Regions from separate parts of the Cupriavidus sp. OTU4054 genome, predicted to be linked through region 1. Evidence: riboswitches for the same ligand, from Rfam matches in the RefSeq annotation. Region 1 holds a riboswitch; the other holds the start of a gene.
The links. Region 1 has a riboswitch for cobalamin ahead of AAHB16_RS21645 (TonB-dependent receptor plug domain-containing protein). Riboswitches for the same ligand answer to the same signal wherever they lie in the genome.
Positions count from the first base shown of each region.

Region 2: another riboswitch for cobalamin. It lies ahead of AAHB16_RS07405 (TonB-dependent receptor); the one in region 1 lies ahead of AAHB16_RS21645 (TonB-dependent receptor plug domain-containing protein).

Region 1 covers NZ_JASATF010000019.1:119,429-134,114, reverse strand. Annotated here, with positions in the region: gene cobD (threonine-phosphate decarboxylase CobD) at 49-1,062, shown strand; gene AAHB16_RS21680 (cobalamin-binding protein) at 1,253-2,113, shown strand; gene cobC (alpha-ribazole phosphatase family protein) at 2,148-2,780, opposite strand; gene AAHB16_RS21670 (adenosylcobinamide-GDP ribazoletransferase) at 2,765-3,601, opposite strand; gene cobT (nicotinate-nucleotide--dimethylbenzimidazole phosphoribosyltransferase) at 3,624-4,691, opposite strand; gene cobO (cob(I)yrinic acid a,c-diamide adenosyltransferase) at 4,714-5,346, opposite strand; gene AAHB16_RS21655 (ABC transporter ATP-binding protein) at 5,333-6,160, opposite strand; gene AAHB16_RS21650 (FecCD family ABC transporter permease) at 6,157-7,164, opposite strand; gene AAHB16_RS21645 (TonB-dependent receptor plug domain-containing protein) at 7,174-9,051, opposite strand; cobalamin riboswitch at 9,179-9,428, opposite strand; gene AAHB16_RS21640 (hypothetical protein) at 9,635-9,973, shown strand; gene AAHB16_RS21635 (cell division protein ZapA) at 9,970-10,299, shown strand; RNA gene ssrS (6S RNA) at 10,607-10,823, shown strand; gene AAHB16_RS21625 (EVE domain-containing protein) at 10,925-11,365, shown strand; gene AAHB16_RS21620 (SIMPL domain-containing protein) at 11,466-12,167, shown strand; gene AAHB16_RS21615 (malonate--CoA ligase) at 12,225-13,778, opposite strand; gene AAHB16_RS21610 (enoyl-CoA hydratase/isomerase family protein) at 13,837-14,619, opposite strand; gene AAHB16_RS21605 (Bug family tripartite tricarboxylate transporter substrate binding protein) at 14,619-14,686, opposite strand, start outside.
Region 2 covers NZ_JASATF010000004.1:203,932-218,617, forward strand. Annotated here, with positions in the region: gene AAHB16_RS07395 (carboxymuconolactone decarboxylase family protein) at 1-9, shown strand, start outside; gene AAHB16_RS07400 (MarR family winged helix-turn-helix transcriptional regulator) at 407-850, shown strand; cobalamin riboswitch at 970-1,237, shown strand; gene AAHB16_RS07405 (TonB-dependent receptor) at 1,324-3,492, shown strand; gene AAHB16_RS07410 (PepSY-associated TM helix domain-containing protein) at 3,496-4,968, shown strand; gene AAHB16_RS07415 (NAD(P)-binding protein) at 4,985-6,853, opposite strand; gene AAHB16_RS07420 (cytochrome c) at 6,898-8,220, opposite strand; gene AAHB16_RS07425 (glycine betaine ABC transporter substrate-binding protein) at 8,353-9,843, opposite strand; gene AAHB16_RS07430 (DNA translocase FtsK) at 9,884-14,686, opposite strand, start outside.

The sequences.
Region 1 (14,686 bases):
GCAAGCCTATATCCGCGCCGCCTCGCGCGCAGCCCGCACGCCACCCGCATGAGTCACCCGCCCACCCCCCCCATCCGCCATGGCGGCGACCTGCTCGCGGCCGCGCGGCGGTATGGCCGCAGCCCCGGCGACTGGCTCGACCTTTCCACGGGCATCAACCCCGACGGCTATCCCGTGCCCCCGCTGCCCGCCGACGCCTGGCAGCGCCTGCCGCAGGACGACGACGGCCTCGCCGAGGCCGCCGCGCTGGCGTACGGCACCGTCCGGGCGCTGCCCGTGGCCGGCTCGCAGGCCGCCATCCGCACCCTGCCCACGCTGCTCAGACCCGGCCGCGTCGGCATCGCCGCGCTCGGCTACAGCGAATACGCACCGGCCTTCGCGCGCGCGGGCCACACCGTCGTGCCGCTGAGCGAAGCCGACTTCGCGCGGACCGATCTGACACACCCGCTCGACCACCTCGTCGTCGTCAACCCCAACAACCCCACGGGCCGGCTCGTATCCGCCGCCACGCTCGCGGCGTGGCACGCCGAACTGGCATCACGCGGCGGCACGCTGATGCTCGACGAAGCGTTCATCGACTGCAATCCCACGCAATCGCTCGCCGCGAGCGCGCATCTGCCCGGCCTCGTCGTGCTGCGATCGCTCGGCAAGTTCTACGGACTGGCCGGCGTACGCTGCGGCTTCGTGCTCGCGGAACCCGCGGTGCTGGACCCCTTGCGAGAGGCCCTCGGCCACTGGACGGTCTCGGGCCCCGCCCGCGTCATCGCCCGGCACGCGCTGACCAACCGCGCGTGGCAGGCCAGCACGCGCCTGCGCCTCGCGCAACAAGGCGAACGGCTCGCGATGCTGCTGCGCTGCCACGGCTTCTCCGCGATCATGCAGCCGCTGTTCTGCTGGGTCCCCGATACCGACGCCCCCGCGCTGCACGACACCCTCGCGCAAGCGGGCATCTGGACGCGGCTGTTCGACGCGGCCGGCGATTGCCCCGCGAGCCTGCGCTTCGGCCTGCCCCCGGACCGCGAAGAGGCGTGGCAACGCCTCGACCATGCGCTGGGCAGCTGACACGCAGGCCCTTCGCGCAACCGCCTCATGCCCCACGCTCACCCTGCCGGCCTTGTCGCCACGCGTCCGCCCGATGATCGCCCGATGATCGCCCGATGACCGCCCGATGACCGCCACTCTGCGCTTTCGCACCATGAACCCTGCCCGCCCCCCATTCGCCCTGTGGGCCCCCGCGCTGCTGTGCGCATGCATGACAGCCGCGCCCGCGCACGCCGCGGTCTCCGTCATCGACGATGCCGGCCAGACCGTCACGCTCGCCCAGCCCGCACGCCGCATCGTCTCGCTCGCCCCGCATGTCACCGAGCTGCTGTACGCGGCAGGCGGCGGCGACCGCATCGTCGGCACCGTGAGCTACAGCGACTACCCACCCGAAGCGAAAGACCTGCCGCGCGTCGGCGACAACAAGGCGCTGGACCTCGAACGGATCGCCGCGCTCAAGCCGGACCTGATCGTCGTCTGGCGGCACGGCAACGCGCAGAAGCAGACCGACCGGCTGCGCGCGCTGGGCATGCCGCTGTTCTTCAGCGAACCGCGCCGGCTCGATTCGATTCCCGAGAATCTGGAGAAGCTCGGCACGCTGATGGGCACGAGCACGGTGGCCAACCGCGCGGCCACGGACTTCCGCCAGCAGATCGATACGCTGCGCAAGACCTACGCCTCGCGCCCGCCCGTCACGGTGTTCTATCAGGTCTGGCAGCAGCCGCTGATGACGCTCAATGGCCAGCACCTGATCAGCGACATGCTCGCGCTCTGCGGCGGCCGCAATCTGTTCGCGAACGAGACGCCGCTCGTGCCCACCGTCTCGACCGAAGCGGTGGTCGCGGGCAATCCCGAAGCCATGCTCACCGCGGGCATGGGCGCGACGCGGCCCGACCGGCCGCTCGCGGACTTCACGATGTGGGAGAAATGGAAGCAGGTCACTGCCGTCGCGCGCAACAACCTGTTCATCATCGACGGCGACCTCGTCAATCGCGCGGGCCCGCGCGTGGTCAGGGGCGCCGAGGAAATCTGCAAGAATCTCGATATCGCGCGTTCGCGGCGGCCACGCTAGACCGCGTCAATCCAGTCGCATCAAACCAGTCGCATCAATCGACGGTACGGTTCCACCAGACCAGCTGCGCCTGCGGCGCCTGCAGCCGCAGGCAACAGGATGCGCCGAAGCCAAGCGACCATTGCAGCGTTTGCGCCAGCGGCACGCCCAGCCAGTGCGCGGCTAGCATGCGAATCGGCCCCGCGTGGGCCACGACCCACCAGCAAGCGTCGTCGGCGGTCTCGGCATCGCCAGCCCATTCGCTCACGCGCGCCATGACCTGCGCCGCGCTTTCGCCGCCATGCGGCCGCGCGCCCATCAGATCGGCCGCCCATGCATCGAGGTCCGCGCGCGCGATGGCGTCCCACGGCTGTCCTTCCCACGCGCCGAAATCGAGCTCCTGCAGGCGCGGTTCGATCTGGCATGGCACCGGCGCCGTCAACGACCGCGCCTGCATCTGAGCCTGCATCTGCGCCTGCATCTGCGCCAACAGCGCGGCCGTGTCCCTGGCACGCATGGCAGGGCTCGTGACGATGCGCGCGGGCGGATAGGCCAGCAACGGCCCCGCCATCTGCGCCGCCGTGGGCGAACACGGCGCGGCCAGCGGCAGATCGAGCCGCCCATAGCAAACCGATGACTGGCCGGCCGGCAGTGCCGGCCGCGCATGCCGGATCAGTACCAGGTCCATGCAGCCGCCACGAAGTACACGACCAGCTCCGCAAGCTGCTGCGCAAAGCCGAGGCAATCGCCCGTATAGCCGCCGATGCGCCGCACGAAGTACGCCCCCAGCGCCAGCCGCAGCAACGTCAGCGCAAGCACGGCGACCAGCGCGAACGCCAGTCCCGCACCGACGCCCACGCCGTTACCGCCCGCCGCCACGGGAAGGGAATCGAACGACATCCACACCAGCGGCGCCGCGCCGCACAGCAGCGCGAACACCAGTCCCGCGCCGCGCAGCCGCTGCGCGACCGGACGCGCCTTGCCCTCGTCGCGCACGTAGTCATGCGTGGACAGGTAGGTGATGGCCATCGCGCGGCTGGCGCCATGCGCCGCCACGATCGTCGCGACGAGCACGGCCAGTCCGCCCGTGGTGCCGATCTGCAGCAGCAACTGCCACTTGAGCAGCAGCGCGATGACCACCGCGATCGCACCGAACGCGCCCACGCGCGAATCGTGCATGATGCGCAGCACGTCCTCGCGCGTGTAGCCGCCGCCGAACGCATCGACGCAATCGGCAAGCCCATCCTCGTGAAACGCGCCCGTCAGCAGCAACGTCGCCGCCATGCCGACCAGCACCGCCACCGAAGGCGACCACAGATGCGCGGCGGCCCACGTCGCCACCGCGCCGGCAAGGCCGACCAGCAGGCCCACGAGCGGAAAGTAGCGCGCGGCCGCATTGAGGTGCTCCGGCGTGAAGCCCACCCAGCGCGCCAGCGCGGCCGGCAGCGGCACGCGCGTGAAGTAGCCGAGCGCCGTCAGGAAGAAGCGGAGTTCGTCGGCCACGCGCATGGGTGTCCTCCGTGGTCGGCGTTCAGGCGCTCGCGGTGCTGACGCCCGCGCCGCTGAACGTCGCCATCTCGCGCAGGAACGCCGCGGCCGCATTGACGAGCGGCCACGCCAGCGCGGCCCCCGTCCCTTCGCCAAGGCGCAGGTCCAGCGCCAGCACGGGTTCGGCCTGGAACTCGGCCAGCAGCGCGCGATGTCCCTGCTCGTGCGAACAGTGCGAGAACACGCAGTAATCGAGCACGGCCGGCGCGATGCGCGCGGCCACGAGCAATGCGGCGCTCGCGATGAATCCATCGACGAGGATCACCATCCGGCTGGCGGCCGCGGCCAGGAACGCACCGGTCATCATCGCGATCTCGAAACCGCCGAACGCGGCCAGCACATCGAGCGGCGCCGTGGCGTCCGCATGCAGCGCCAGCGCGCGCGACAGCACCTCGCGTTTGTGCGCGAGCCCCGCATCGTCGAGCCCCGTGCCACGTCCCGTGCACGACTCGATGGGCAGCCCCGTCAGCCGGCTCATCACGCAGGCGGCGGCGGACGTATTGGCAATCCCCATCTCGCCGAAGCCGATCACGTTGGTGCCCTGCTGCGCATGCCGCAGCACGCGCGCGATACCGGCATTGAGCGCGGCCACGGCCTGCTCCGGCGTCATCGCCGGGCCTTCAAGAAAATTCCGCGTGCCATCGGCGATGCGGCAGTTCACGAGCCCCGGCGACGCCGGCAGCGGCGTGCGCACGCCCGCATCGACGACCTCGAGCGTCATGCCGTGCAGTCGCGAAAACACATTGATCGCCGCGCCACCGCCGAGGAAGTTCAGCACCATCTGCGCGGTGACCTCGGCCGGATAGGCGCTGACGCCCGCATCGGCCACGCCATGGTCGCCCGCGAACACGATGACCGCGGGACGCTTCAGTTCGGGCTTCGTGGTGCCGAGCACCATGCCGATGCGCAATGCCAGGGCCTCCAGCCGTCCCAGCGCGCCGAGCGGCTTGGTCTTGTCGTCGATGGCGGCCTGCAGCACGGGACGCAGCGCGGCGTCGGGCGCGTCGATCGGCGGCAGCGGAAGCGAATAGTCGGACAGGGAAGTGAGCATATTCCGTAACTGTAAATCGTTTCTACATCTCCACGCCGCGCTGCGCCTTCACGCCCGCCTTGAACGCGTGCTTGACCAGCGTCATGTCGGTGACCGTATCGGCGGCATCGATCAGCGCCTGCGGCGCGCCCCGGCCCGTGATCACCACATGCTGCATCGGCGGCCGCGCGCGCAGGTCGGCGATCACGCGGTCCACGTCGAGGTAATGGAGCTTGAGCGCGATGTTCAGCTCGTCGAGCAATACGAGTGCGACCGACGGGTCGGACAGCAGTCCGCGCGCGACTTCCCAGGCGGCCTCCGCCTTCGCCACGTCGCGCGAGCGGTCCTGTGTCTCCCACGTATAGCCCTCGCCCATCACGTGGAACGCGCATTCGTCCGGAAAGCGCCGCAGGAACTGTTCCTCGCCGCTCGGAATCGCGCCCTTGATGAACTGCACCACGGCCGTCTTCATGCCGTGGCCCATCGCGCGCACCACCATGCCGAAGCCCGAGCTCGACTTGCCCTTGCCGTTGCCCGTGGTGATCACGATCACGCCGCGCTCGATCTGCGCGGACGCGATCTTCTGATCGACCACTTCCTTCTTGCGCTCCATGCGCGCCTTGTGCCGCTCGTCGCGGCCATCGTCGGGGATGTTGCTCTCGTTATCGGTCGTCATGTCGGGTTCCATCGGGAATCAGCGCCCATTGCGTGCCATCGGTGACACTGATGATCGGCGTGCGCAGCGCGCGCGAGCACCGTTCGGGCGTAAGCACGTCGCCGGCGGGCCCATGCAGCGCATGGCCGTCCTCGGCCATCAGCAGCGCATGGGTCGCGTAGCGGCGCGCAAGATTGAGGTCGTGCACGATCACCACCGCCGCATGGCGGCCCGCGCGCACGAGGCGCGTCAGAAGATCGAGCACCAGAATCTGATGGCGCAGGTCCAGATGCGCCACCGGTTCGTCGAGCAGCAGCAGCGGCGCCTGCTGCGCGAGCGTCGCGGCGAGCGCCACGCGCTGGCGTTCACCGCCGGAGAGCGTCATGACGTCGCGCGCGGCAAAACCTTCGAGGTCCAGCGCGGTCATCGCATCGGCCACGATCGTATCGTCGTCGCGCCCGCTCCAGCCCCATCCGGAGAGGTGCGGATGCCGGCCGACGCGTACCGCGTCCGTTACGGACATCGAGAACGTGTCGTGGATCGCCTGCGGCAGATAGGCGCGCCGCAGCGCGAGCGCGGGCGGCGCGATGCGCGCGAGCGGCACGTCGTCGAGCCGCGCCTCGCCCCCGTCCGCGGCACGCAGGCCGGCCAGCACGCCCATCAGCGTGGACTTGCCCACGCCGTTGGGTCCGACCACGACCCACAGTTCGCCCGCGCCGACGGTCAGGCCCAGCCCATCGACGAGCACGCGCGCGCCCGCGCGCAGCCGGATATCGTCCAGCACGAGGCGCGGACATTCGGCACGCGGCAGCATCCAGTCGGCAGACGGGCTCATCGTGGCCTCCGCAACAGCAGATAGAGGAAAGTCGGCACGCCCAGCAGCGCGGTGATGACGCCCACCGGCAACTGCGCGGGCGCGATCACCGTCCGCGCGATCAGATCGGCGGCCATCAGCAGCGTTCCGCCCAGCAACACCGCGGCCGGCAGCAGAAAGCGCTGGTCGTTGCCCCACGCCAGCCGCACCAGATGCGGCACGACGAGGCCGACGAAGCCGATCGACCCCGCGGTCGTGATCGCCGCGGCAATCGCGAACGACGCCACCAGGAACGTGATGCCCCGCACGCGGCCCACGTGCACGCCCAGCGCCTGCGCCACGGTCTCGCCCAGCAGCATCACGTTGAGCGAGCGCGCCATCGGCATCACCACGGCCATGGACACCAGGAGCGTGCCCAGCGCGGCGGCGTAGCTCGCGGTCCCGCCGAGATCGCCCGTCAGCCAGAACAGCATGCCGCGCAGCCGGGACTCGGGCGCCACGGCAAGAATCAGCGTGATCAGCGCGCCCCAGCCCGCGGCGATGATCACGCCCGTGAGCAGCAGGCGCGCGCCGGCCTCGTGATGCCCGCCCTGTACCTGCGGATGCAGGAGGTCGCGCCGCGCGAGCGTCGCCACCAGCACCATCGAGCACAGCGCGCCGCCGGCCGCGCCGGCCTGCACGCTCCACAGCGGCGCCATCGTCAGCATCGCCAGCAGCGCGCCGGTGGCCGCGCCACCCGATACGCCGAGCACGTACGGCTCGGCGAGCGGATTGCGCAGCAGCACCTGCATCAGCGCGCCCGAGAGCGCGAGCAGCCCGCCGCAGGCGAACGCGGCCATCGCGCGCGGCAGCCGCAGCTCCCGCACGATCGCTCCGGCCGTCCCGCTGTCCGCGCCCGTCAGCGCGGCCCACAGCTGCGCCGCGTCGAGCGGCACGCTGCCGAGCGCCAGCGAGAGCGCGAACACGCCGAGCCCCGCCATGGCGAGGGCCAGCCAGATCGCGAGCGCGCGCCGGAACTCAGCCATGGCGCCCCGTCACTTCTGCCGCCAGCCGAGCGTGATGTAGCCCGCCCTGCCCTGCGTGTTGTACGGATACGCGAGCTGGTAGTTCTTGTCGAACAGGTTTTCCACGCGGGCGGCGACGAACCATTCCTTGGTGATGTTGTAGCGGGCAGTGAGGTTCACGATACCGTATCCGCCGAGCGTGCGCGAGCCGTTGTCGAGCCGCGCCGACGACACGAGCCATTCGCCGCCCAGCCGCACGGGGCCGATATTGCGGCCCACGTCCAGCGAGGCGTGCCGGCGCGCGCGGCGCACGAGCTGCGTGTGGTTGGTCTCGTCGGTCGGATTCTGGAACGTCACCGCCGCGCCGAGGTCCGTGCCCCACACCGTGGCGCGCCACGATGCTTCCACGCCCTGCACCTTCGCGCTGTTGACGTTCTGCGCGAGGAACAGGCCGCCGCCCACCGCCGTGGAGACGATCAGGTTGTCGTAGCGCGTCTCGAACGCCGTTACGCGCAGCAGGCCCGTCTGCTCGGTGTCGTACTGCACGCCGACCTCGGCCGACTTCGCGCGCTCGGGGCTCAGGTTCGGCTGGCCGAAACCGGGGTAGTACAGCTCGTTGAACGTCGGCGCGCGGAACGCGTTGCTGACATTGGCGATCAGCTTGAGCGCCTCGGTCACGTTGAAGCCATACCCCGCGAAACCGCTCGCCTGATTGCCGAAGTCCGAGTAATGGTCGTTCCGGACGTTCAGCTGGATCTGGTTGCGGCCGATCCGGCCTTCATAGCCGCCGTACACCGAGAACACGTTGCGCGACGGCGCGCCGTACGCGCTCGAGGCCAGCGTCTGCTGCAGGTAATCGGTGCCGAACAGCAGCTTGTGCCCGGCCGTCAGCGCGTATTCGTTCTGCCAGTTGACCTGGCGCGTGCGCGTGTTGAAGAGGCTGTCGAACAGCCCGTTCTTCGTGCCCTCGCTGCGGTCCTGGCTCTGCGCCACCTTGACGTGCGTGGTCCAGTCCCGCGTGACCCGGCCGTTGACGAATGCGGACAGCGTGTAGAGCTCGCTGTCCATGCGCAGGTCGTCGGTCGAGCGGCCGGTCGAGCTCGAGCTGTCGTACGAGAGCTGGCTGTTCGAATAATAGGCGGCCACGCCCGCGTCCCAGTCCGCGCTGAACTTGTGCCGCAGCTGGCCCGACACGCTCCGGTTCTCGTACGGGTTGTCGTTCGGATTCGGCCCGCGCGTGGTCGGCACGCGCGGATTGTCGCGGCGCCACTGATCGACGTTGATCGACGAGAATCCGTCGGACTTGATGATCGAGCCCGTCACGTTGAACGACGTGTCGCCGATCTGTCCGCCGTAACCGGCGGTAGCCTGCCGCGTCTTGTAGGTGCCGTACTCCACCGACGCGTTGCCGGCGGGGGCCTGGCCCGCGCCGCTCTTGGTGAAGATCTGCACCACGCCGCCGATGGCGTCGGAGCCGTACAGCGCCGATACGTTGCCGCGCACGACCTCGATATGGTCGATCTGGTCCGGCAGGATATTGGCAAGCTGCGCGGTGCCGCCGCTGACGCCCGCGACGCGCACGCCGTCGATCAGGATCAGTACCTGGTTCGAATTGGCGCCGCGCATGAACAGCGTGGTATTGGCGCCAAGGCCCCCGTTGGTCGCGAACTCGACGCCGGCCTGATTGCGCAGCAGGCTGCGCAGGTCGGGCGCCTGCGAGTTGACGATGTCTTCCTGCGTCACGACCGTGGTATGGGGCAGCGCGTCGGAGACGGCCTGCGCGGTGCGCGAAGCGGTCACGACGATGGGATCGAGCTGGCGCGAAGCGCCGCCGTCGCTGGCCTGCGCATGCGCGGCCGTCGCGCTCAGGGTGGCGAGGGAGATCAGCGCGCCCCTGCAGGCGGCCATGGATGGACGTACCTTGGGCATGGGAGCCGCGGCGGTCCGTTGAAGCGATACACGCATTTCTAGGATGGGATGTGGATGTGCCAGGCCCGTTCCCCCGCGGACCGTTTGGCGAAGTGGCGGCACTTGCGCGCGCGCCCGCGTTCAGGCCGGTATCCGGGCTGACGACATCAGGCCGGCCGCCTTCCCGCATGCATGGCGCATGCAGTGGCTTCCGGACAGCCCTGCGAACATATGGCATGTTCGCGGTCGCTTACCGTTGCGGGGGCAGCACAGGTTGGCTGGCTCCGGCTTGCTGCCGGCGCTGGCTCCCTGTTTCCCGTTGAACTGCCCGGACGCATGAATCGGCCGGGCGAGCACCTGGAACGTGCGCGAGTGTAGGGAGTTTCACAGATGGCGTCAATGCGGCACGATGCGTGCCGTTAACTGGCATTTCCCCCGCATCCGATGCAACTTCCGCGCGCGATGCCGGTCAGACCCGGCTTGGCCGACGTGGCATCGCAGGTGGAATGCGTCCACCATTCGGCTAGAATCCGGAACACCGACGCAAAAAATCGCCGACTTCAAAACCGGACCTCAGGCAACTATGCTCACTGAACTTGAACAACTGGCTGCCAAGATCGGGCGCGTACTCCATCACGCGGACACGCTGGCGGCCGAGAACCAGCGGCTGCGCGCGGAGATCGACCGCCTGCAGAACGAAGCGAGCCAGCTGCGCGGCGAGCGCGAGGCCATGGCCGCCGATCGCGAACTGCTCAATATCAAGATCGAGGAAGCGCAGCTGCGCATCCAGTCGATCCTGGACAAGCTGCCGACCGCCAGCGACGCGCGCCAGCTCGATCTGCTCGGCGACGGCGGCGCGACGGCCACCGCGGGCACGGCAGGCACGCCAGGCACACAACGGGCTCCCGGAGAACATGCATGAGCAACAAGCAAGTGGAACTCACCATCGCCGGCCAGCCGTACCGGTTCGCCATCGCGCCCGACAACGAAGCGGCGCTGCTGGAAGCCGTTGCGCTCGTCGATGCGCAGATGAACAAGCTCAAGGGCAACGTGGCCGCGAAGGGTGTCGAGCGCGTCGCGGTGATGGCCGCGATCAGCATCGCGTCGGACCTGCTCGCCCTGCGTCGCAAGCAGGACGAGGATGGCACGATACCGGTCGATGCGGTGCGCGCGCGTATTCGCGAACTCAACGAACGCGCGGACGAAGCATTGCGGCAATACGCGCATGTCGGCACGGATTCGCGCTGACCGGCACGCTGAATTTTTCTGGCATGTGAGCCTTGAAGTTCATCGCGCCGTACCGATATCCCGAGTGTGGTTGGGTGTACTGCGCCGCGGAAAATGTAACCATACGGCAGGACGGACTTGGTATGGCCCGCAGCGCGGTGTATAGTGGAGCCACTGTTCGACGCAGCCACGACGCGGTCAGCGAAGTGAATGCAGGGAGCAGAAAATGGCCAGGTTACCGTGCCGGGCCGCCGTTCTCATCCCATCCTTTGAAGAAACGGCAAACGTCTGACATACGATAGATTTGTCGAAAGTCAGACGTTTGACAGTTTCCCTGCCTGGTTCGTGAAGGTCATAATTCCTTGAACCGATATGCATTGCATGGTGCGGGATCATGTCGTGTGGGCGAGCGCGTCGCCGCATTCATAGTCTGGGCCAAGCCTGGACTCCCTGAGTGGGTGATGTACCCGAAATACGACTTCCGCAGCCACTCTGAACCTCACTTGGGTTCAGGATGCCGATCTAGCGGCCGAGGCGGGGACCCCCAAAAAAGGCGGTGGTTTTTCACGAAACCACTGCCTTTTTCCTTTTCCGCATCCCTGACGTGACCGCTCACGTGACCACTCGCGCCCGCCAGTACTGGCTCATGAAGTCGGAACCCGACGAAGCCAGCATCGACGACCTCGCCGCCAAGGGCACGCTGCCCTGGACCGGCGTCCGCAACTACCAGGCGCGCAACTTCATGCGCGACCAGATGCGCCTCGGCGACGGCGTGCTGTTCTACCACTCGTCCTGCCCCGAGCCCGGCATCGCGGGACTGGCCGAGGTCTGCTCGGCCCCCTACCCCGACCCGACCCAGTTCGACGCAAAGAGCGACTACTACGACAAGGCATCGAAGCAGGAAGACCCGCGCTGGTCTCTCGTTGACGTGCGCTTCGTGAAGAAGACGCCGCTGATCGCGCTGCCCGCGTTGCGCGAGTACGACGCGCTCGCGGACATGGTCGTGCTTCGCCGCGGCAATCGCCTGTCCATCACGCCGGTGACGCCGGCCGAATGGCGCTTCATCACCGAAAAACTCATGAAGTGATACATCTGGAAACACTGTCGCCCGCGCTCGAGTCCCGTCCTACGGAACGAAGCGCGCGCCAGTGCGTCTGAATGCCACCACATTTGAACGGGAGAACAATATGAAGAACATGCTTGCCGCCACGCTGCTGGGTACTGCCGCGCTCGCGTCCACGGGCGTCTCCGCGCAAACGGTGCCGCCGCCCGCGGGCGTGCTGTCGCTCGCCGCGCAGGCCGTGACGGAAGTACCCACCGATATCGTGCAGGTCACGCTCGCCGCCGAGCAGGAAGGCGCGGAACCGGGCGCAATCTCGTCGGCGCTGTCGGCAAAGACCACCGCGGTACTGGCGCAGGCCAAGCGCGTCTCGGGCGTGGAAGCGCAGTCGGGCGGCTTCACGATCCAGCCGACCACCGATCGCAACGGCCGCATCAGCACGTGGCGCGGCCGCTCGGAGGTCGTCCTCAAGTCGCGCGACTTTGCCGCGGTATCGAAGCTCGCCGGTGACCTCGCCAGCCAGATGCAGGTGCAGAACATCGCGTTCTCGCTGTCGCGCGAGGCGCGCCTGGCCGCCGAAAGCAAGCTCGCCGAAGAGGCCGTGGCCTCGTTCCGCGACAAGGCGCAGCAGACCACGAAGCTGTTCGGCTACGGCAGCTATACGATCCGGGAAGTGTCGGTAAACGAGTCCGGCGGCGTGATGCCGCCGATGCCGCGCATGTACGCGGCCAAGGCGATGTCCGCCGATGCGGCGGTGCCCGTGCCCGTCGAAGGCGGCAAGGCACAGGTCACGGTGTCCGTGAACGGCTCCGTGCAGATGCTGAAGTAATCCCATCGTCCCCTCTCCCGGCGGGAGAGGGGAACACCCCCTCGATGCGCCTCGGCGTTACAGCATGCCGAACTGCTGGCGCAGCACGTTCTTCTGTACCTTGCCCATCGTGTTGCGCGGCAGCTCGTCCACGACATGCACGCGCTTGGGCACCTTGAAGTTGGCGATGCGCGTCTTCAGCGTGCCGATCAGACCCGCTTCATCGAACTCGCTGCCCGGCTTGCGCACCACCACCGCCACCACGGCCTCGCCGAAATCCTTGTGCGGCACGCCGATCACGGCGGACTCCGCCACACCCGGCATCTCGTCGATAAAGCTCTCGATCTCCTTCGGGTACACGTTGTAGCCGCCGGAGATGATCAGGTCCTTGCTGCGGCCCACGATCGTGACGTAGTCGTCGGGCACCTTGCGCTCGCCCGCATGGCTGACGATCGCGCCTCCGAAGCGGCCCACGTCGCCCGTACGGAACCAGCCGTCGGCCGTGAATTCCTCGGCCGTCTTCTCGGGCATGCGCCAGTAGCCCTTGAACACGTTCGGTCCCCTGACCTCGATATTGCCGATCTCGCCCGGCGGGCAGGCATGGCCTTCGCCATCGACCACGCGCACGGAGACGCCCGGCAGCGGCTTGCCCACGGTGCCGCCGATCCGCTCGCCGAGCGCGCTGTCGTACGGATTCGACACGAGCATCACGGTCTCGCTCATGCCATAGCGCTCGAGAATCGTATGGCCCGTGCGCTCGCGGAACGCGTCGAACGTCTCCAGCAGCAGCGGCGCCGAACCCGACACGAACAGCCGCATGCGGCGGCAGGTGTCGTCGTCGAAGCGCGGCTCCTGCAGCATGCGCACGTAATACGTGGGCACGCCCATCATCACGGTCGAGCGCGGCAGGAATTTCAGGATCTGCGCCATATCGAGCTTCGGCGCCCAGATCATCTTGGCACCGGCCAGCAGCGCGCCATGCGACGCCACGAACAGGCCATGCACATGGAAGATCGGCAGCATGTGCAGCAGCACGTCGTCGCTGCGCCAGCCCCAGTACGCATGCAGCGTCAACGCATTGGCGGCAAGGTTGTGGTGCGTGAGCATGGCGCCCTTGCTGCGGCCCGTGGTGCCGGACGTGTACAGGATCGCGGCAAGGTCGTCGTCCTCGCGGGCCACGGTCTCGAACCTGTCCGGATGCGCGGCCGCGCGCGCGAGCAGCGAGCCCGAGCGGTCGTCGTCGAGCGTGAACACATGTTCCGTGCCATGGCGGAATGCCACCTTCGACACCCAGCCAAAATTCGCGCTGCTGCACACGACCACCGACGGTTCGGCGTTGCCGACGAAGTAGTCGATCTCCGCTTCCTGATACGCGGTGTTCAGCGGCAGATACACATAACCCGCGCGCAGCGTGGCCAGGTACAGGAACAGCGCTTCCGGCGACTTCTCCACCTGCACGGCCACGCGCGCGCCGGCGGGCAGCTTCAGCGCCGTCAGCAGGTTGGCCAGCTTGGCCGTGGCGCGGTCGAGGTCATCCCACGTGTAGTAGAGGCCGTCATGGGTCTCGATGCAGCAGGCCGTACGGTCGGCCGGAAAGCGGGATTCGAACAGGGCGAACAGATTGGCGTTCATGAAAATGTGGATCGGTGAGAACGGGAAGCAGGCGGCGCCACTGGGGCCGGCCGACATCTTACTCCCCGGTGAAAGCAGGTGGCCGGCGCGCGAGAAACGCGGCTACGCCTTCGGCATGGTCGCGGCTGCGCGCGTAGGCGAAATGCGCGTCGAGTTCGGCCTCGGTCAGCGGGTCCGGCGCAGGGGCCAGACGCGCGATCGTCGTCTTGTTGATGCGCGCGGCCAGCGGCGCGCCGGCGCATAGCCGGCTTACCGTGGCATGCAGTTCTTCCGCGAGCGCGGCGTGGGGCACCACGCGCGTGAGCAACCCCTTGCGCTCGGCCTCCGCCGCGCCGAACACGCGGCCTTCGAGCAGGATCTCGAGCGTCACCGCGCGCCCCGCGAGGGCCAGCAGCCCGCGCAGTTCGCCCGGCGCCATCGGAAAGCCGAGCCGGTTGATGGGGACGCCGAAGCGGCTGTCGTCCGCGGCGATGCGCAGGTCGCAGTTGCACGCGATCTCGAGCCCGCCGCCGACGCACACCCCTTCGATCATCGCGACGGTCGGGTGCGTGCAGCCGGCGATGGCGGCGAGCGCGGGCGCGATCGTCTCCATGTGATAGTGCCGCAGGGCCGCTTCGTCACCGCGTACCTGCGGGAACTCGGCGATATCGGCACCCGCGGCAAAGTTGCCGTCGGCGCCGCGAATGACCACGCAGCGCAGCGAGGCATCGGCCGACAATGCGGCAAAACCGCTTGCGAGCGACTGCCACATCGCCACGGAAATTGCATTGAGCTTGCCCGCGTGCGCGAGCGTGACCGTGGCGACCGCGCCTTCGCGCGCAAACGAAACCGTGCCGCGCATCAGTCGATCTTCGCGCCCGAGCGCTGCACCACTTCCGCCCAGCGCTTGATCTCCGCGCGCTGGAACT
Region 2 (14,686 bases), on a different contig from region 1:
GCGATTTGATCCAGGTGTGAGCGACCCGCGCCCCGCATATTTCGTACCCCGGAATGGCGGGCGCGGGTTTTCCCGAATCATCTGGCAAACGGCACAGATAAGATATTCTCATTATGTCCAAACATTAAATTTCGATTATTCACCCATTCGGGGGGAATGCACTTAAGTCAACAAAATCGCCAGTTAAATTGTATCTAATACGTATCACAATAAAATTTAATTCACTTTTCTTAAAGTCACGATCAAAATAGTCGTGACGATGCTGTCGCGGATGCCATCGTCAAGCGTGACAACGTCTGGCGGTCCGCCGTCCAAACCGTTTGGTCACAATCTGATATAGCGGCCCGGTTCATCAATTCGAGGTCGATCAGAAGAAAATCCGCCTTTGACCTCAGGGGATGACGCCGTGAAACACTACAACAGGGATAACTTTCTGCTCACACAGAGCATTGGCTTTCACTTAAACAAGGCCCGAAATTGCCTGCTGATGGAAATGGACTGCGCATTGCGTCCGCTCGACATCAATGGCCAGCAAATGGGCATTCTCATGACGCTGATGCGGGGGGCCGCCTCCACCCCGTTCGAAATCAGCAAGATGCTCGGCATCGACAGCGGCCTGATGACGCGGATGCTGGACAAGCTCGAAGAGAAAGGTCTCCTCGCCCGCAGCCGCAGTATCGACGATCGCCGTGTGGTCAATCTGGAACTGACCGACAAGGGAAGAGCCGTGGCCGAGCAGATTCCCGAGATTGCGCCGGAAGTGCTCAATGAACGGTTAAAGGCGTTCTCCGATACCGAATTCGCGGAATTCGGGCGCCTGCTGCAGAAATTCGCGACGCGGCATCAATGACCTCGTAGGACCCGGCGCCCGCCTGCTCTTTTGCCCCCACGGCGCGGCGCCTCAATAATTCCCACGCAAAACGTCTGCATCCCAGTACAATGCGCGCCAATCGCGCGCTAATGCACCGCACGCGATCAGCGATTGCAGGTGCCCATGCCGTTTTTGCATGGGTTAAACGGGAAACAGGTGAACCGTCTTTGCCCTCAGGCCAAACGGTAATGCCTGTGCTGCCCCCGCAACGGTAAGCAGGATCAGGATATCGCCACGCTGGCCGCGTCGATCGCGGACGGCAGTCACTGTACGGCAAATCACCGCGCGGGAAGGCGGCGATTATCCCGGGACCCACATGGGACCCAGCCTGCAAGCCCGGATACCGGCCTGTGGTCATCATCGTTCCAGACCGCACGGGCGGGGTCGCCCGGCATTCGATGAAACGCCACGCCATTCACGCCGTTCAGGCAATAGGCCGCCCGCGCGCGGCCATGCCCACCTGCCGGGATCCCCGCAGGTACCCATTCGCCGCGCAGCCACGCGGGCTCGCCGTCTCCACGCTGTCGCTGGGCGTCATTGCCGCGCTGCAGCTTCCGCAGAACGCCGCGGCGCAGGATGCGGCATTGCCCGCGGTCGTGGTCAGCGAGTCCGCCTATCCCGGCCTCGCGCTGACGACGCCGGAAACCACCGGCAGCCGCCTGGGCCTCACACCGATGGAAACGCCCGCCAGCGTCGAAGTACTGACCGGCGAAACCATTCGCGAGCGCGGCGACCAGACCGTGCGCGAGGCCGTGACGCGCGCCACCGGCATTACGGCCAACCCGGCGCCGGGCAACGGCGGCACCGCCCTCGCCGCGCGCGGCTTTGCCGGCCAGGGCTCGGTCATGCAGCTCTACGACGGCACACGGCTCTATGTGGGCGCGGGCACGGTCACGTTCCCGTTCGACACCTGGTCGGCCGACCGTATCGAGATCCTGCGCGGCCCGGCCTCCGTGATGTACGGCGAAGGCGCGATCGGGGGCGTGATCAACGTCGTACCCAAGAAGCCGTTCTCGGGTCCCATCCAGAACGAGCTCCAGATTACCGGCGGCTCGCAGAAGACCGCGCGCGTGGCCTTCGACAGCGGCGGCACGGTCAACGAGAACCTGTCCTACCGCTTTGCCACCGCGTATAACCGCTCGGCCGGCTGGGTCGATCGCGGCGACTCGCGCAACCTCATGGTCTCCGCGGCTGTCCGCCTGGACGTCTCGCGCGATTTCAACCTGACGCTCTCGTACGACGATGGCAGCCAGCATCCGATGGAGTACCTCGGTACGCCGCTCGTCAATGGCAGCCTCGATCGCTCGCTGCGCAAGAAGAACTACAACGTCGCCGATGCCGATATCACGTACCGCGACCGCTGGACGCGGCTGGCCGCCGAATGGACGCCCAACGAGCGTGTCACGGTGCGCAACCAGTTCTACTACCTGACGAGCCAGCGTCACTGGCGCGACAGCGAGACCTACACCTATCTGCCCGCGACGGGACAGGTGCGCCGCACCGACTACCTCGAGATCCTGCACGACCAGGAACAGGTGGGCGACCGCGCGGACCTGACCATTAAGAGCCGGCTGTTCGGTCTCGACAATACGACGACGGTCGGCTTCGACGTCAACCGCATCAACTTCACGCACACGAACAACTCGCCGTATGGCGGGTCGTCGGTCGTCGATGCGTACAACTTCAACCCCGGCATATTCTTCAGCCCGCCGGGCGTGTTCACCACGCCGCGTTACCGCACGCACACCACGCAGTACGCGCTGTTCGGCGAGCATCGCATTGCGCTGACGAAGCAATGGTCGATCATCGGCGGCGTGCGCTTCGACCATGCCGACTTCACGCGTAACGATCTGATCGCCGGCACGGGCTGGGACAAGACCTTCGCCAACACCACATGGCGCGCGGGCACGGTGTACCAGTTCACGCCGGACCTTGCCGTGTACGCGCAGTACGCGACGGCAACCGATCCGCTCGGCGCGCTGGTCACCACGTCCGATGCGCAGCGCAATTTCGATCTCGCCACGGGCAGGCAGGCCGAGGTGGGCGTCAAGCAGTCGTTCTGGAACAAGCGCGGCGAATGGACGTTCGCGGCGTACGAGATCCGCAAGAACGACCTGCTCTCGCGCGATCCGCTGAACCCCACGATCGTGCAGCAGGTCGGCGAGCAGTCGTCGCGCGGGCTGGAAGCGTCGGCAAGCATCGAGGTGGTGCGTGGACTGCGGCTCGACGTCAACGGCACGGTGCTGCGCGCGCGGTACGAGGACTTCAACGAATCGGTCGGCGGCCGACTGGTCTCGCGCGCGGGCAACGTCCCGACGAGCGCCCCCCAGCAGGCGGCCAATGCATGGCTGACGTGGGCGTTCCTGCCGCGGTGGCAATTCGGCGCGGGCCTGCGCTATGTCGGCGGCCGCTACGCCGACAATGCGAACACGGTGCGCGTGCCGAGCTATACCGTCGTGGATTCGGTGCTGTCGTGGCGCGTGACGAAGCAGGCCGCGCTCTCGCTGCGCGTGTACAACCTGTTCAATCGCGACTATGCCGAGGCGGTGGCCAACGGGGGCCAGCAATGGCTGCTTGGCCGGCCGCGCTCGGCGGAGCTGTCGGCCAACTTCTACTTCTGACGCATGTGGCATACCTTGCGCCGCTGGCTCTATCTGATCCATCGGTGGATGGGCATTGCCGGCTGCGTGCTGATCGCGATGTGGTTCGTGTCGGGCGTCGTCATGATGTACGTCGCGTTTCCGTCGCTGACGGACGGTGAACGCATGGCCGGGTTGCCGCCGCTTGGCATGGCCGCGCCGCCCTCCGTTACGCCAAACGCCGCATTGCTGACGGCCGGCATCGGCACGTTTCCCCGCAGCCTGCGCCTCGAGATGGCTGGCGACCGCGCGGTCTATCGCATCGTGGACCGCCAGGGGCGGCCGCATACGGTCGACGCGACGGATGGCACGCGGATCGAGCGCGTCGATGCGGAAACCGCGCGCGCGATCGCGGCGCGATTTGCCGATGTGCCCGATGCTTCGTCGCGGTGGATAGAGACCGCCGAGCGCGACCAGTGGACCGTGCCGAACGGCCTCAACGCATGGCGGCCGCTGCATCGCATCGCCATCGACGATGGCCTCGGTACCGAACTCTATGTTTCCGCGCGGACCGGCGAGGTCATGCGCGATACGCATCGCGCCGAGCGCTTCTGGAACTGGCTCGGGTCCGTGCCGCATTGGCTGTACTTCACGCCCATCCGCAAGGATCCGCCGCTGTGGCGGCAGGTCGTGCTGTGGACCTCGGGGCCGTGCGTGGTGGTAGCGCTGACGGGAATCTGGATCGGCATTCTGCGGCTGCGCGTGCGGCGCCGCTTTGCGCATGGGAACGTGGGCGGCGTGTCGCCCTATCACGGATGGATGGCGTGGCACCACGTGGCCGGACTGGCCGGTGCGCTGTTCCTCGTGTTCTGGCTCGTGAGCGGCTGGCTGTCGGTCAATCCGAACCAGTGGTTCAACGCGCGGGCGTTCGACGAGGCCGCGCAGCAGCGCTATGCGGGCCATGGCGCGGCGAGCTTTCCGGAACCCGCATGGCGCGAGATCGCGGCCCGCGTGCCCGATGCGCGCGAGCTCCGCATGATATGGGTCGCCGGACGTGCGCAGGTGCTGGCTGGCGACAGCCTTGGCCGCACGCATACGCTGGACGCGACCACGGGCGCGCCCGTGACGTGGCCGCTGGGCGAACTGGTACGCGCGGCGGCAATGCTGGTGCCCGACGCTCACGTCGTGGACGGCACGCTCCAGCACGAGGACGATCTGTACTGGTACCGCCATCACGCGCCGCGCGCGCTGCCGGTACTGCGCGTACGGTTCGACGATGCGGCGCGCACATGGGCCTATATCGACCCGTCCACGGGCCTCGTGGCCGGCCGCTCGGACAACAACCGGCGGCTCTACCGATGGCTGTTTCATGCGGCGCACAGCTGGGATTTCAATGCGCTATTGCGCTACCGGCCCGCGTGGGACGTGGTGATGTGGATCTTGTCGCTGATCGGCGCGGCGATGTCGGTCAGCGGCATCGTAGTGGGCTACCGACGGTTGAAACGGAAGGTCAGCTAGTCAGGTAGGCGATCGGTCAGCCGACCGCGACCAATCCGTCTACCGCGCGCCACCCCTGTTCCACGGCCGCGGTCAGCGATGGGCTCCCCGCGCTGTCGCTATTGGCAATCCGCACGTTGCCGATGCCCTTGCCCGCCTGCGCCAACGCGGTCTGCAGCGCGGCATCGTCGGGCGACAGCGTGCCCGGCATATAGCTGTAGCCATGTGCCCACCGATTGACCGTGATCCCCCGCACCACATCGCGCGACGCAAAGCCGCCCGCGCCGAGCATGCGGTCGAGTTGCGCGCGGATGCCGCGCTCGAGTTCGTCGTACGGCGTGCCGAGCAGCAACGCGCGGCCCGCGCGGAACCGCTCGCGCACGCTCATGCCGCTGTCGGGCACGGTCGGCACATAGAGCATATGCAGCACCGCCGGATCGTCGGGCGTCGCGACCGCCGACGCGCTGGCAGCCACCGGCGGTTCCAGCCACAGGTCCGTGTACGCCATCGCCGGCGCATGAATCCGCCACGCCTTGAGCGCGGCAAACGCACGCCAGTGGTCGAGCGCCACCTTCGTATAGATCAACGGCGCCTTGACCTCCGCGCGCAACGCATCCTTCTGCGCCGCCGGCAGTGTCGGCAGGATGAATGGAATCATCATGTTGTAGCCCGCGAGCACCACATGCTGCGCTTCCACGCGATGCAGATTGCCGCGCCAGCCATAGGTGACCCGTGTGATGCGCGTATCGGGCTCCACGGCGATCGCCGTGGCCTCCAGCCGCACGCGCACCGCGTTGCCCTCGCGATCGAGGCGGCCATAGTCGAACGCCGCGCGTCCGATGTCCTCGGCCTTGCCAGCAGACGCCACGCCGGGCACGAGATCGCGCACGAGCAGCCGCGCGAGCGACGCATTGCCGTCGGGAAACCACAGCCGCGACGCCGGCGACTTGCCAAGACGCGGGTCGAGCGCCGGCGCGGGCATGCCGGCCCCGGCCGGCAGACCGATCGAAATCGCCTCGCCAACCGAGATACCGTCGGCGTCGAGCGCATAGGCATCGTTGCTGCGGCTGCGCAGAAAACGCAGGCCGCCAAGACCGAGGCCCGCCCGTTCGCGCAGGAACGTCGCATACCGCGTTTGCGCGAGATAGGCCGTACGGTCGCCGGCTGCCATACCGGCCAGATAATCGACACCGCCGTCCGCCAGCCTGCGCAACGCGGCGCGATCCTGCACGCTCAACGGGGCGGCATCCAGATGCTTCTGCCATGCATCGGGCATGGGCGGCTGCCCTCCACCCGCACGCGCGCCGATCAGGTCCGCAAACGGATCGCCCGCGACGAGGCGGTCCTGCCCGAAATGGTCGGCATCGAAATACACCGCGCGGCCCATGCCGAGCGCACCGAACGGCGTTTGCGGCTGCGCCGGCGCGCGCGCGGCATCGAGCCCGACCCCGGCCAGCAGCGCGCGCACCGCGGCATTGCCCGCCGCGCTCGCCGGCATGTCGGCGCTGCCGCCATACGTCACGAGCTTGCGTCCGCGCACCGTGAATTCGTTTCGCTTGGCATGGCCGCCGAAATCGTCGTGATTGTCGAGAATCAGGATGCGCGCCTTCGGGCCGAACTTGCGGCGATAGAACCAGGCCGCCGCGAGCCCGCTGAGCCCGCCGCCCACGACCACGAGGTCATACGCTTCCTGCGCCAGCACGGCGGGATAGGTCGCGCCTTCGCGCGCGAGGCTATGGGCGAGCGTGAACGTGCCCGCATGATTGCCGCGCAGGCCGGTCAGCGCCGGCGGATACGACGCCTGGGCCGCGCCGGCTTCGGCCGCGCGCAGCAGCGCGGACGGCGCGAGGCCGGCCGCGATCGTCAGCGCGGTGCCATTGAGAAAATCCCTGCGGGTGATGGTCATGACGCGGTGTGTCTCTCGTTGTCGCGGTGTGTCTCTCGGTGTGGTTATCGCGCGTGCGCCGCCGTGGCCGCCCGCATCCCCATCGCGGACCGTCGCGCCGCCACCGCGGCCTCCGGCACTGGCGCGGCGGCATTGCCCCAGCTGCCGCGGATAAAGGTCAGCACATTGGCCAGTTCCTGGTCATCCATGGTCCAGCCATAGCCAGGCATGTGATAGTCGGTCGGCGCCGTGCTGACGCGCGCGGTCACCGCGCCATCGAGCAACAGGTTCACCAGCGAAGACGGATCGGGATCCACCACGGTCGGATTGCCGGCCAGGGGCGGAAACACCCGCGCAAAGCCCTTGCCGCCCGCGCCATGGCAAGGCATGCAGAACTGCGCATACTGCCGCGCGCCGGTCCGGTCGAAGCGCCCCTGTTCCAGTTCGGCAGCCACCGCGGGGTCATAGCGGAACGGCGTCTTCTCGCCGCGCACGCCGGGCAGCGACTTGAGGTAGGTGGCCACCGCATCGAGATCGGCATCGGCCATGTACTGCGTGGAGGTCGCGATGACCGTCGACATCGGCCCGAACGACGTGGCGTGCGCATTGCGGCCGGTTCGCAGATACTCGGCCAGCTCGGCCTTCGACCATGCGCCGAGTCCGGTCAGCTGGTCCCCGGTCAGGTTCGTGGCGGACCAGCCCTCGACGATCGCGCCCGACAGAAAATGCCGGCTGCGCTCGTCGTCGCCCTTCTCGCCATAGAGCATGCCGCGCGGCGTGTGGCACGCGCTGCAATGGGCCACCGCGCGCACGAGATACGCGCCGCGATTCCATGCCACGCCCTTCGCGGCATCCTCGCGCACGGGCTTGTCGTCGAGATACAGCCAGTTCCATACGACCATCAGCCACCGCTGGCTATACGGAAAGCGCATCTGCGCAGGCGTATCGGCCTGTCGCACAGGCTTGACCTCCGCGCGCAGGTACGCATACAGCGCGGCCACATCGTCCTGCGTCATGCGCGCGTACGACGTGTAGGGCATGGCCGGGTACAGCCGCTTGCCGTCACGCGCGACACCATGCCGCACGGCGCGGTCGAACTCCTGCAGCGAATATCGCCCGATGCCGGTCTCGGCGTCCGGCGTGATATTCGTGGAATAGACGGTGCCCGCCCCCGTGCGCAGCGGCAAACCACCGGCCAGCGGTGCGCCACCGTTACCGGTATGGCACGCCGCGCAATTGGCGATCCGCGCGAGATACCGGCCGCGTTCGATCTGGTCGGCGGGCGTGGCAGCCCGCGCCAGTTCGGCAAAGGCGAGCACGATCAGCAGGGCGAGGATGGTGGAGAACAGCCATCGGGCGGCAGCGCCCAAGAGCGTTGTATGGATCATGTATGGACGAATATGTAGCTAACCTGCGGATAACGTCTCGGTATTGCTTTTATCGCGCCTTTATCGCACTTCGATCGCGCATAGTTCGTGAGCTTATCCCGGGACGAGGAATTTCGCCACCATGATGCGCGGCTATCGACGCACCATCCGCCGCAGCCGTCGATACTCGACCACGCTGAATCCCCATTCGATGACGAGCGCCATGACCGCCGCCGGAATGGCGCCGGCCAGCAGCTGCACGTGGTCGTTGAGCGCGAGCCCCGTGGCGATGCGTTCGCCGTAACCGCCCGCGCCAACGAAGGCCGCGATGGTCGCGGTGCCCACGCTGATGACCGCGGCGGTCTTCACACCCGCGAGAATGACGGGCATCGCCAGTGGCAGCTCCACATACCGCAGCGTCTGCAACGGGCGAAAGCCCAGCGCGCTGGCGGCCGCGCGCATGCCCGGCGATACCTGCTCGAGGCCCGTGCAGGTATTGCGCACGATCGGCAGCAGCGCGTAGAGGAACAGCGCGACCATGGCGGGCCAGACGCCGATACGGCCCAGCAGCGGAATCAATATCGCAAGCAGCGCCAGCGAGGGAATGGTCTGCAGCACGCTGACGAGCGCCAGCACGCCCTTGCCGATATGGCGCCGGCGGTCGGCCACGATGCCCAGCGGTACGCCGATGGCGATGGCCGCGCCCACGGCGCCAAACACGAGCGCCAGATGGCGCTGCGTCAGCCGCCACGTGTCGGCGCCGAACAGCGTGCGCGCGAGGTCGCCGCGCATGTCGCCGGCGCGCGGGGCCGGCGTGGCGAGCGTATTGCCGATGCGGCCCGCGAGAAATTCGCGCGCCACCGCGGCAAACGATTCGCCCTCGATCTCGGCCGCCGCGTTCATGTCGATCATCTGGTCGACATGGATCTTGCCGGCCAGCCCTTCGAGCGCGCGCCACATCGCCGGATAGCGGCGCGGCACGTCTAGCCGGTACACGACGAGCGCGTCGTACGGCGGAAAGAAATGCAGCGGATCCGTGAGCACGCGCAGGTGGTACTTGTGGATCTTGGCGTCGGTCGAGTAAATGTCGATGGCATCGACCTGCCCCTGCGCCAGCGCTTCGTACGCGACGCCGTGATCGAGGCCGATCGGCCTTTGCGGCAGATCGTAGCGGCGCGCGAGGCCGGGCCAGCCGTCGGCGCGGCCGAGGAATTCGTGCGAGAGGCCGAGGCGCAGGCCGGGCTCGCGGGCGAGGTCGGATAGCGTGCGCACGCGGGCGTTCGTCTTGTCCGAGACCGCGATCGCGTAGGTGTTCTGGAAACCGAAGAGAATGGCCGCGCCGAGGCCCATGGGCGCCAGCGCGGCGTTGATCGCATCGACATCCGCGCCCGGGGGTAATCGCAGCAGTTCGTTGGCGAGCGTGCCCGTGTAGTCGGGATACAGGTCGATGCTGCCGGCCTTGAGCGCCTCGAACACGATGGCGGTGTTGCCGAGGCCCGGCAGGTGCCGCGCCTCGCCCTGCGTGCGCGCGGTCTGCGTCAGGACCTCGCCGAGGATATACGACTCCGTGAACCGCTTCGATCCGACGCGTAGCGTGCCGGCGTCGGTGGGCTGTGCCCAGGCGCCACGCACGGTCAGGCCAATCACGGCAATCACGAGCAGCAGCGCCAGGCGTCGCACGATCCTAGTCTCCCCCGCCTGGCGCGAGGACCTCGCGCGCGCCGTTGCGGCCCATCGGCGAGACCAGTCCCGCCACCTCCATCTGCTCGAGCAGGCGGGCCGAGCGGTTGTAGCCGATGCGCAGCTGGCGCTGCACCGCCGAGATGGACGCGCGGCGCGAAGTCACGACGAACGATACGGCTTCGTCGTAGAGCGGATCGGACTCGGTATCGCCGCCGCCATCGCCGAACATATCCGCGGCGCTGCCATCGGGGGTATCGCCCGCGAGGATCGCCTCGTCGTAGTCGGGCTCGCCGAACTGCTTCCAGTGCTCGACCACGCGGTGCACTTCCTCGTCCGCGACGAACGCGCCGTGCACGCGTTGCGGATAGCCGGTGCCCGGCGGCAGGAACAGCATGTCGCCCTGCCCCAGCAGGCTTTCCGCGCCCATCTGGTCGAGGATGGTGCGCGAGTCGATCTTCGACGAGACCTGGAAGGCGACGCGCGTCGGGATGTTGGCCTTGATCAGGCCCGTGATCACATCGACCGATGGGCGTTGCGTGGCGAGAATCAGGTGGATGCCGGCCGCGCGCGCCTTCTGCGCGAGGCGCGCGATCAGTTCTTCGATCTTCTTGCCGGCGACCATCATCAGGTCGGCCAGTTCGTCGATGACCACCACGATCAATGGCAGCGTGGATAGCGGTTCCGGGGCGTCCGGCGTCAGCGAGAACGGATTCGGTACCTTGCGGCCGGCGGCGTGCGCGGCGCGGATCTTCTGGTTGTAGCCGGCGAGGTTGCGGACGCCGAGCGCGGACATCAGGCGGTAGCGCTTTTCCATTTCGCCGACGCACCAGTTGAGCGCGTGGGCGGCCTGCTTCATGTCGGTGACCACGGGGGCGAGCAGATGCGGAATGCCTTCGTAGACCGACAGTTCGAGCATCTTCGGGTCGATCATGATCAGGCGCACGTCTTCGGGCGTGGCCTTGTACAGCATCGACAGGATCATGGCGTTCACCGCCACGGATTTGCCCGAGCCGGTGGTGCCGGCCACCAGCAGGTGGGGGGCGCGGGCGAGGTCGGTGACCACCGGGTTGCCGGTGATGTCCTTGCCCATCGCGAGCACGAGATGCGAGGGGTGCTCGCGGAAGGCGTCGCCGTTGACGATCTCGGAGATGCGGATCATCTGGCGTTTGGCGTTCGGCAGCTCGAGGCCCATGCAGGTCTTGCCGGGGATGGTCTCGACGACACGGATCGAGGTCACGCCGAGGGCACGGGCGAGGTCCTTCATGAGGCCGACGACCTGGGCGCCGCGGACGCCGACGGCGGGGTCCACTTCAAAACGCGTGATGACGGGGCCGGCGCTGGCGCCCACGACGGACACGGGTACCTTGAATTCGGAGAGGCGCTGGGCGATGAGCTCGCTGGTCTGCTGAAGATCGGCATCGGAGACTTGCTGCGTATCTTCGCTCGCGGGTTCGAGGATGCCGTCGCCGGGGAGGCGGTAGTCCACGGGGGGGCGGGGGGCAGGAGGGGGACTCGATAATTGCACCCCTTCCAGCCCTTGCACGCCTTCCAGCCCTTGCACGCCTTGCAGCCCTTGCACGCCTTGCACTTGCTGCTCGGATCGCAGTCCCTGCTGGGATAGTCCCTGCTGGGATAGCCCCTGCTGGGATAGCCCCTGCTGGGATAGCCCCTGCTGGGACAGCCCCTGCTGGGATAGCCCCTGCTGGGATAGCCCCTGCTGGGATAGCCCTTGCTGGGATAGCCCTTGCTGGGATAGCCCCTGCTGGGATAGCCCCGGCTGGGATAGCCCTTGCTGGGATAGCCCTTGCTGGGATAGCCCTTGCTGGGATAGCCCCGGCTGGGATAGCCCCGGCTGGGATTGCCCTTGCTCGGACGGCTGCGGCCGAGAGGCAGCCTGCCAGCCGGGCTGCCCCGGCGGCGCCAGCGACACGGTCTTGCCAACCACGGCCGGCAGCACGATCCGCGGCTTGGCAGCCACGGCCGCTGCCTCGACGAGCGCATTGGCATCCAACGGCGCACCATCGTCAGCGCCGACGGACTCCACCACAGCCGGCCTGCCGCCAAGGCCACCCGCCACACCAGACTCGGCCGCAGCCGTCCCGGCAACAGCCAGCCCAACCGCAGTCGGCGCCACGCCAACAGACTGGCCCGCGCGCGGCGAGGCAACGTCCAGCGCCACCGCACCGGGCTCGACCAGGCCCGCCTCGGCGACAACGGGCTCAACCGCGCTCCGCTCGGCCAAGGCCGCCTCAGCGACAGCCCGCTCAACCGCACCCGTCTCGACCGAGCCTGTTTCAGCAACAACCGGCGCGACCTCACTCGCCTCGACCAAGGCTGCCTCGGCTACCGCCCTCTCAACCGCACCCGGCTCGGCCAAGCCCGCCTCAGCAACAACCGCCTCGCCCGCGCTCCGCTCGACCAAGGCCGCCTCAGCGACAGCCCGCTCAACCGCGCCCGAGCCTGTTTCAGCAACAACCGGCGCGACCGCACTCGCCTCGACCAAGGCCGCCTCGGCAACAACGGGCCCGACCGCGCCCGGCTGAACCAAGCCCGCCTCAGCAACAACCGCCTCGACCGCACTCCGCTCGACCAAGGCCGACTCGGCTACAGCCCTCTTAACCGCACCCGGCTCGACCAAGTCTGTCTCAGCGACAACCGGCCCGACCGCGCCCGGCTGGACCAAGCCCACCTCGGCAACAACCGCCTCGACCGCACTCCGCTCGACCAATGCCGACTCGGCTACAGCCCTCTTAACCGCACCCGGCTCGGCCAAACCTGTCTCAGCGACAACCGGCCCGACCGCGCCCGGCTGGACCAAGCCCGCCTCGGCAACAACCGCCTCGACCGCACTCCGCTCGGCCAAGGCCGCCTCAGCGACAGCCCGCTCGACCGCACCCGGCTGGGCCAAACCTGTCTCAGCGACAACCGGCTCGACCGCGCCCGGCTGGACCAAGCCTACCTCGGCAACAACCGGCGCGACGGCATCCGACTCGGCCAAGGCCGCCTCAGCTACAGCCATCCCGACCGCGCTCGACGCGACCAAGGCCGTCTCGGTTACCGCCGGCTCGACCGCGCCTGCCTCGGCCAAGGCGGTCGCAGCGATGGCCGGCGGCACCATGGGCGCCTCGGCCAAGGCGGCCTCAGCTACAGGCCACTTGATCGCGTTCGACTCGACCCACGCCGTCTCGGCCAGGCCCGCCTGAGCGACAACCGGCTCGACCGTATTCGACTCGACCGAGGCCGTCACGGCCACGGCCGGCTGGGCCGTGCCCGGCTCGGCCACAGGCTGCTCTGCCGCAACCGATGCGGCCACTGCGGGCATCGCAATCTGCCGCGCGCCAGCGCGAGCCGCGAGTTCTTGCAACTCGGTCAGCAACTCGAGCGCCTCCCGACGAATTGCCTCGAGCGCCATGGCGTCCTCGCCGCGCGCGGCGTCCGCCGATGCGGACTCTGCCCGCGCCGCAAGATCAGCGTCAGCAATGGCCGAGCCACCGGCCATCGTGCCCGCCGGTGCGGCAATTTCATTCGTCCCGGCATACGCGCCGTCGGCCCGAACGGCAACCCCGCCCTCGGCCCGCGCGGCAACAGCGACGTCAGCAACGGCCGAGCCACCGGCCTCGCGCATCGCGCCCGCCGGTGCGGTAATCTCGTTTGTCGTGGCAACCGCGCCATCGGCTCGCGCCGCAATGGCGACGTCAGCAACGGCCGAGCCGCCGGCCTCGCGCATCGCGCCTGCCGGTGCGGCAATCTCGTTTGTCGGGGCAGCCGCGCGATCGGCCCGAGCGGCAACCGCGCCATCGGCCCGCGCCGCGACGGCGACGTCGGCAACGGCCGAGCCGCCGGCCTCGCCCATCGCGCCGGCCCGTGCGGCAATCTCATTTGTCGTGGCAACCGCGCCATCGGCCCGAGGGACAGCCGCGCCATCGGCTCGCGCCGCAATGGCGACGTCAGCAACGGCCGAGCCGCCGGCCTCGCCCATCGCGCCTGCCTGAGCGGCAATCTCATTTGCCTTCGTATCCGCTCCGTCGGCCCAGGTCGCAACCGCGCCATCAGCCCGCGCGGCAATAGCGGCGTCGGCAGCCCCAGAGCCGCCAGCCTCGGCCGGCATCGCAGGAGGCGTCATAGCGCCTGGCCGTGCCCCCGGCGGTGTCGTCACGCGTGCCTGTGCCCCCGGCAGCGTCGTAATGCGCGCCGGCATCCCGACCTGCGGATTCCGGAACGGGCTGCTGATCACCGTACCGCGCGCCGCCGCAGCGGCAGCCGATGCCGCTGCGCCAGCCGACGTCGTGGCGCCAGCCGGCGCGGCAGCGCCGCCCCGTGCTACCGGCACACCAACGCCACTCGTACGAGACGACGCCGCGCGCGTCGCAGGCGCCCCCGCCCCAACAGCCGCCGCCACCGGCTGCGCCGAAGCTTTCGCCCGCACGGCCTCCGCCGGCCCCGCATGCTGAATCCAGATCTCGCCCGGCTGCGGCGGCGACTGCCGCGTCCGCGGCGGTGGCTGCCATGCCGGCTGCTTGCGCGCCGAGATCGCCTCGATACCTTTGTGTCGCGTGGCCCCGCCGGCCACATCCGGCGTCCACCCCGACAGCGACGACAGCGCGCCGCCTACCGTGTGCGAAGACGCGCCCCCCTCCGCCGCATGCGAACCGGAAGTCCCCGACGATTTCGCCACAGCCCGGGCAACCGCCTGCGCAACCGTCTGCGCAGCCGTCTGCGTGTCCCGCCCGTCCGGACGCACCTTCCGCCCCGCCTTCTCCCGCGCCTCATGCCGCGCGCTGCGATACATATCGGTCCGCTCGCC